2 regions of the Microbacterium aurum genome follow, and region 1 is predicted to be linked to the other one. Evidence: predicted binding sites of a transcription regulator. Region 1 holds the regulator's gene; the other holds the start of a gene.

Region 1 (3,402 bases):
CGCCCGACGCCTGGAGGATGTGCTGCTGCGCTCCCGCATCGCGGACGGGCTCGCCGTCTCGGAGCTCAGCGGCGAGGGGCGTCACGCCGTGGCATCCCTCATCGCCGACGGCCTCATCGACGGGGCCGCGGCCGTCCGCGGCCGCGTCGTGCTCACCCGGCGCGGACGCCTGCTGGCCGACGCCGTCGTCCGCGCCCTCACCGCCTGAGCACCACCGCGGTCCTCGCCTCGCGACCTCGCCGAGCGACCTCGCCGACCGGGCCCGTTCTCGCCGAGCGTGCCCCCTGCGCCCGCCCCAGAGCGGGCGCACTCGGCGAGAACGGGCGCACTCGGCATCCGGGGAAACGCGGGGGATCGCGGCGGTGTCGGGCCAGCACAGCAGTGCCGCCACAAGCGCGCCACCCGCCGACTCGCCGACGATCGTGATCCGCGCGGGGTCGCCCCCGAAGGCGGCGACCTCGCGCTGCACCCAGCGGAGGCCTGCAGCGGCGTCGGCGAGTCCCAGGTTGCGCGGAGCGCCCTCGAGCACCGAGAACCCCTCCGCGCCGACTCACCGTAGGGGCGGCGCGATAAGATTGGCACTCAGCAACCGTGAGTGCCAACAAGGAGGGCTGATGGTCTCGGAACGCGGACTTCAGGTCCTCCGCGCGATCGTGCAGGACTACGTCGACACGCATGAGCCGGTGGGCAGCAAGGCGATCGTCGAGCGTCATCAGTTCGGCGTGTCGGCGGCGACCATCCGCAACGACATGGCGCTGCTGGAGGACGAGGAGCTCATCGCGGCCCCCCACACGTCGTCGGGGCGCGTCCCGACCGACAAGGGGTACCGCGTCTTCGTCGACCATCTCGCGGAGCTCCGGCCCCTGTCCACGGCGCAGCGCTCGGCGATCTCGTCGTTCCTCGCCGACCCTGTGGACCTGGACGACCTCCTCGTGCGCACCGTCCGCGCGCTGACCCGGCTCACCGGTCAGGTCGCCATCGTGCAGTACCCCTCGTTCGCGCGCGCCAGCGTCTCGCACGTGGAGTTCGTGCACCTCGGCGGCACGCGCGTCGTGGTCATCGTCGTCACCGACACGGGCCGGGTCTCGCAGCGCGTCGCGTTCCTGCAGGCCGAGCTCACCGAGCAGGATGCCGCGGCCATCAAGCACGCCGTGGCGCGCCTGGTCACGGGCAAGCCCGTGGCGGAGGCCGCCTCGGCGATCGCGCAGCTGGCGGCATCCGAACCCTCCGGCGGACCCGTCGACGAGGCCGTGCGCACGGTCGCGCGGATCGTCGGGGAGGAGCTCGACGAGTTCCGTCAGGACCGCCTCGTGATGGCCGGCAGCGCCACCCTCGCGCGACGCGAGGGAGACTTCCGCGGCAGCATCTACCCCCTGCTGGAGGCCATCGAGGAGCAGGTGACGCTGCTCCGGCTCATGGGGGAGATGGTCGCCGACGATCAAGGCCTGGCGGCGAGCATCGGTCGCGAGAACGAGCCGTTCGGGCTGGCGGAGGCATCCGTCGTCACCGGCGACTACGACGCGACCGGATCCCGTGCCCGGGTGGGCGTGCTCGGTCCGACGCGCATGGACTACCCCACCAACCTCGCGGCGGTCCGCGCCGTCGCGCACTACCTGAGCAGGCTGCTCGACGAGGACGACCAGTCCCGCTGAGCGGCAGCCGACAGAACGAACCCCACCGCGCCCGGAAGGGCAGGAAAGGCGATTGTGGCCGACCACTACGAAGTCCTGGGCGTCTCGCGCGATGCGAGCCCCGAGGAGATCAAGAAGGCGTACCGGCGTCTCGCGCGCGAGCTCCACCCGGACGTCAACCCCGGCGAGGACGCATCCGAGCGCTTCAAGCTCGTGACGCACGCCTACGACGTCCTGAGCGACCCCGAGCAGCGCCAGCGCTACGACATGGGCGGCGACGGCTCGCCATTCGGCGGCGCCGGGGGCGGCTTCGGCGGGTTCGGCGACATCTTCGAGACGTTCTTCGGCGGCGGCGGTGGTCGCGCCGGACGCCCCCGGTCGCGCCGGGAGCGCGGCCAGGACGCGCTCGTGCGCGTCACCCTGGACCTCGGCGACGTCGTGTTCGGCACGCACCGCGACATCGAGGTCGACACCGCCGTGCTGTGCGAGACCTGCCAGGGCTCGTGCTGCCAGCCGGGCACCGGCGAGGCGACATGCGACATCTGCCACGGCTCGGGCCAGGTGCAGCGCACGGTGCGCAGTCTGCTCGGCAACGTCGTGACCTCGCAGCCCTGCACGGCGTGCCAGGGCTACGGCACCACGATCCCGTACCCGTGCGCCGGCTGCCAGGGCCAGGGACGCGTCCGCGCCCGCCGCACGGTCTCGGTCGACATCCCCGGCGGTGTGGAGACCGGTCTGCGGCTGCAGCTGCCCGGCTCCGGTGAGGTCGGCCCCGCGGGCGGCCCCCACGGCGACCTGTACCTCGAGGTGACGGTCGCCTCGCACGAGACCTTCAGCCGGGACGGCGACGACCTGCTCGCGACGCTCGACGTGTCGATGCCCGACGCCATCCTCGGCGCGCACACCACGATCACCTCCCTCGACGGCGACGTCGAGCTGGAGGTGCGCCCCGGGGTGCAGTCGGGCGACGTGCTCACGATCAAGGGACGCGGCATCACGCCGCTGCGCGGTGGCACCCGCGGCGACCTGCGGGTCGCGGTGCAGGTCGTCACGCCGACGCGTCTGGATGCCAAGGAGCGGGCGCTGATCGAGGACTTCGCGAAGAAGTCGAAGTCGCCGCCGCCCCGGCTCGCCCAGTTCCATCAGGGCATGTTCTCGAAGCTGCGCGACCGCTTCCGGGGCTGACATGGCGCTGCACTTCCTCGTCGACGACGTTCCCCTCGATGCGCCGGTGGGCGCGGAGATCGTCATCACCGGCGCCGAAGCGCACCACGCGGCCGCCGTCCGGCGGGTGCGGGTCGGCGAGGAGGTCACCGTCGGCGACGGCCGCGGACTGTGGCTGGAAGCGGTCGTGACCGACGTCGCGCCCAAGCGCGTGGTCGCCGCCGTGACGGCGCGGACCAGCCATCCCGCCGCCGCACCCCGGCTCGTCCTCGTGCAGGCCCTCGCCAAGGGCGACCGCGATGAACTCGCGATCCAGGCGGCGACCGAGCTCGGCGTCGACGAGATCGTGCCGTGGCAGGCCGCCCGCAGCGTCTCGCGGTGGGATCAGGCGAAGGCCGCGAAGGGCGTCGCCCGCTGGCAGACGATCGTCCGCGAGGCGGCGAAGCAGGCGCACCGCGCCTGGGTGCCCGTCGTCTCCGCGCCCGTCTCCACCGCGCAGCTGGCCGCACGCGCTGCGAGTCGGATGCTGGTGCTCGAGCCCACGGCATCCGTCCCGCTGTCAGGAGTCGCCCTCGCCCCCGATGACGCGCGCGATCTCGTGCTGGTC
Region 2 (3,402 bases), 910 kb from region 1:
TTCACCGAGCCGGTCCCGGTGACGGCGTCGGTGCACACCGATCCCGACTCCGCCGACGTGCAGTGGGCTCCCGCGCCGCCGGCGCCGCTCCCGCACAGCGCGGGCTGGGCGCTGACCTTCGCCGTGCTGGGGCTCATCGTGTCGTTCCTCGTCGGGTGGGGGTTCCTCATCGGCCTCGTCGGGATGGGACTTGCGATCGCGGCCCTGCGGCGCCCGTGGGAGAGCCGGGCCATCGCGGCGTGGGCGCTGTGCCTCAGCATCCTGTCGCTCGTCTACAGCGGCGGATGGCTGTGGTGGGCCTCGACGCAGGGGCCGCTGTTCGGCTGACGCCCGCTCAGACGCGATCGGCGAGCAGAGCGAGGCGCGTGCCGCCGACCCGCGTCAGGATCAGCGTCGCCGCCTCGCTGCCGCGGAGCTTCAGCTTGGTCCGCAGCGTCGCGGGGTCGACGTCGACCCCGCGCTTCTTGATCTCGAGCGTCCCGATCCCGCGCTCGCGCAGCGCGCGCGACAGCGCCTTGACGTCGGTCGGCAGCTGCTCACGCACCCGGAAGGTCTGCACGAAGGGGCTCGTGACCGCGGCATCCGACGTCAGGTACGCGATGCCCGGCGCGAGCATGCCGGCGTCCAGGTCGCGTGCGACCTCGCCGATGAGCCGCGCGCGGATGACGGCACCCTCGGGCTCGTGCACGAACGCGCCCAAGGGGCGTACGGCGACATCCTCGGCGTCGGCGGATGCCGTGAGTTCGGCCGCTCCGCCGCCGCGCACCACGAGCGCGGCGCGCCGGACGCCGGGGCGGGCCAGCGCTCCCGTCCAGACGACGAGCTCGATCGTCGAGCCGTCCACGCTGATCCACTGCGCCTCCGCGCCGTCCGGGATCCGGGTGCGGTCGAACGCGGGTCCGAGCTTGATGCCCGCCGGCAGCCGCCCGGCGAGATCGAACACCCAGTCCAGCGGCGGCGACCAGTCCGCGGCACCCACGCGGGCGGTGGCGCCGTGCCCCGCCTCGCGGCGCGCCGGGTCGAGCCAGACGGCGTCCACGCCGTCGACGGAGACCTCTTCCGCGCGCGCGTGCCGCACGACGGCGGCGTCGCCGAAGGGGGCCAGGTTGTAGGCCGCGAGGGCCGCGGTCACCTCGTCGGCGTCGACGGCGAGCACCTGCAGGCCGATTCCCGCGAAGGCCAGGGCGTCGCCGCCGATCCCGCACCCGAGGTCGGCGACCCGCGCGAACCCGGCGTCACGGAACCGCCCGGCGTGGCGCGCGCCGATCGCCAGACGGGTCGCCTGCTCCAGGCCCGCGCGCGTGAACAGCATCCGCTCGGCGAATTCGCCGAACTTCTGACGCGCCCGCGTGCGTAGCCGCGCCTGCCCGACGGCGGCGGAGACGAGCTCGGGGGAGAGCCCCGCGGCGCGCAGCCGCGACACCGTGGCCGCCACATCGGCGGGCGTGTCGATCGCGCCGATCTCGTCCACGAGCCGCAGCCCCTCGGGGGTGAGCAGGGCGGTCAGTTCGGCCAGTTCCACCCGCCCAGCCTAGGTGTGCGAGTCCCCCAGCCCCCACGCGGCCCCCATAGGGCTGTGACGGGAAGTTGGCACTCGCGTTGCACGAGTGCCAACCGCGCCCTAGACTTGCGTTAGCACTCCACCCTCGTGGGTGCTAACGAGTCTTTCAGTGACAAACGGCAGTACGCCCCGCAAGAAAGAGGTAGACCGTGTCGGTTTCCATCAAGCCGCTCGAGGACCGCATCGTCATCAAGCAGGTCGAGGCTGAGCAGGTCACGTCCAGTGGCCTCGTCATCCCCGACACCGCCAAGGAGAAGCCCCAGGAGGGCGAGGTCGTGGCGGTCGGCCCCGGCCGCATCGACGACAACGGCAACCGCGTGCCGCTCGACGTCGCCGTCGGCGACCGTGTGCTCTACAGCAAGTACGGCGGTACCGAGGTGAAGCTCGGCAGCGACGAGTACCTCGTCCTGTCGGCGCGCGACGTCCTGGCGGTCGTCGTCCGCTGAGCGAACGTCTCGCGAAGGCCCCTGGGTTCTCCCAGGGGCCTTCGTCGTGCTGGCAGAAGATGAGCGAGGAACGGCAGGATGCCGCGGCCGTCGCGGCCCGCGACGAGTCATGACCGTTCTAGGCTTTGTCTCATGACACCCGACGAGACCGCCCGCGAGGAACGACTCGGCGGGGTCTACGCCTTCGCCGCCTACTTCCTCTGGGGCTTCATGCCCCTCTACTTCCTGCTGCTCGCGCCGATCGGGCCCTGGGAGATCGTCGTCTGGCGGATCCTGTTCTCGCTGCTGTTCTGCGCCATCCTGCTGACCGTCACCCGCACCTGGGGCAAGCTCCTCGCGATCCTCCGGGACAGGCGGCTGGTGTTCTGGACGATCATCGCGGGCCTGCTGATCTACGTGAACTGGCAGGTCTTCCTCATCGGCATCCTCACCGGTCACGTCATCGAGGGCAGCCTCGGGTACTTCATCAACCCCATCGTCACGGTGCTGCTGGGTGTCCTCGTGCTCGGCGAGAAGCTGCGCACCGCCCAGTGGGTCGCGATCGGATTCGCGGCGCTCGCCGTCATCGTGATCATCGTCGCCTACGGCTCGTTCCCGTGGATCGCCCTGACCCTCGCGGCGAGCTTCGGCACCTACGGGCTGGTGAAGAAGCAGATCGGCCCCCGCGTCGACGCGATCAGCGGGCTGACGCTGGAGTCGCTGTGGCTCACCCCGATCGCGATCATCCAGCTCGTCATCGTCGGCGCGACGACCGGCCTCGTCTGGGGCACGCAGGGCGCGTGGCATACCGCCCTCGTCCCGCTCGCGGGGGTCATCACCGCCGTGCCGCTGCTGCTGTTCGCGGCCGGCGCGCGGCGCGCGCCCCTCACCGTCATCGGCCTGCTGCAGTTCGTCGCCCCGATCCTGCAGTTCATCACCGGCGCGTGGATCATGCAGGAGCCCATGCCGCTGGAGCGCTGGATCGGGTTCGGCCTCGTCTGGCTCGCCCTCATCGTGCTGAGCGCCGACTCGCTGATCTCGGCGCGGCGCACGCGCGCGGCATCCGACGTCGCCGACCTCGTCTGACGCGGCCGGGCGGCCCGAAGCGCCGTTATCGCACCGTGACCGTTTGGTTTCACACCGTTAACGGAACGCAACAATCCGGACGCGCTTCCGCGCATAGGTTTGACCCACTGGGGAGGCGTCCCGATGCCGCCCCGTGTTTCATACAGATCAAGGAGCAACATGAGCGTCTTCACACGTTCTCGTGCTGGCAAGGCACTCGGCGGTATCGCCGTCGCCGCTGTCAGCGCAGTCCTGCTGGCCGGCTGCGCCGGCGGCGGAGGTTCCACCGAGCCCAGCGAGAGCGCGGCCCCGGCGGAGGATCTCACCCTCAAGATCGGCAGCGTGCTGCCC

The links. Region 1 encodes HrcA, which represses chaperone genes, less so after heat shock. Its sites were predicted from a motif close to TTNGCACTCGNNNNNNNCGAGTGCNAA; they were not measured.
Region 2: the regulator HrcA is predicted to act here: its motif matches at 1,588-1,614, upstream of groES (co-chaperone GroES).

The regions. Positions count from the first base shown of each region.
Region 1 is NZ_JAFBCQ010000001.1:2,341,521-2,344,922, forward strand. It holds gene hemW (radical SAM family heme chaperone HemW) at 1-208, shown strand, start outside; partial or broken gene JOD60_RS11565 (carboxylesterase family protein) at 374-529, opposite strand; gene hrcA (heat-inducible transcriptional repressor HrcA) at 615-1,652, shown strand; gene dnaJ (molecular chaperone DnaJ) at 1,707-2,816, shown strand; gene JOD60_RS11580 (16S rRNA (uracil(1498)-N(3))-methyltransferase) at 2,818-3,402, shown strand, end outside.
Region 2 is NZ_JAFBCQ010000001.1:3,254,321-3,257,722, reverse strand. It holds gene JOD60_RS15895 (hypothetical protein) at 1-327, shown strand, start outside; gene JOD60_RS15890 (class I SAM-dependent methyltransferase) at 335-1,522, opposite strand; gene groES (co-chaperone GroES) at 1,711-2,007, shown strand; gene rarD (EamA family transporter RarD) at 2,140-3,072, shown strand; gene JOD60_RS15875 (ABC transporter substrate-binding protein) at 3,232-3,402, shown strand, end outside.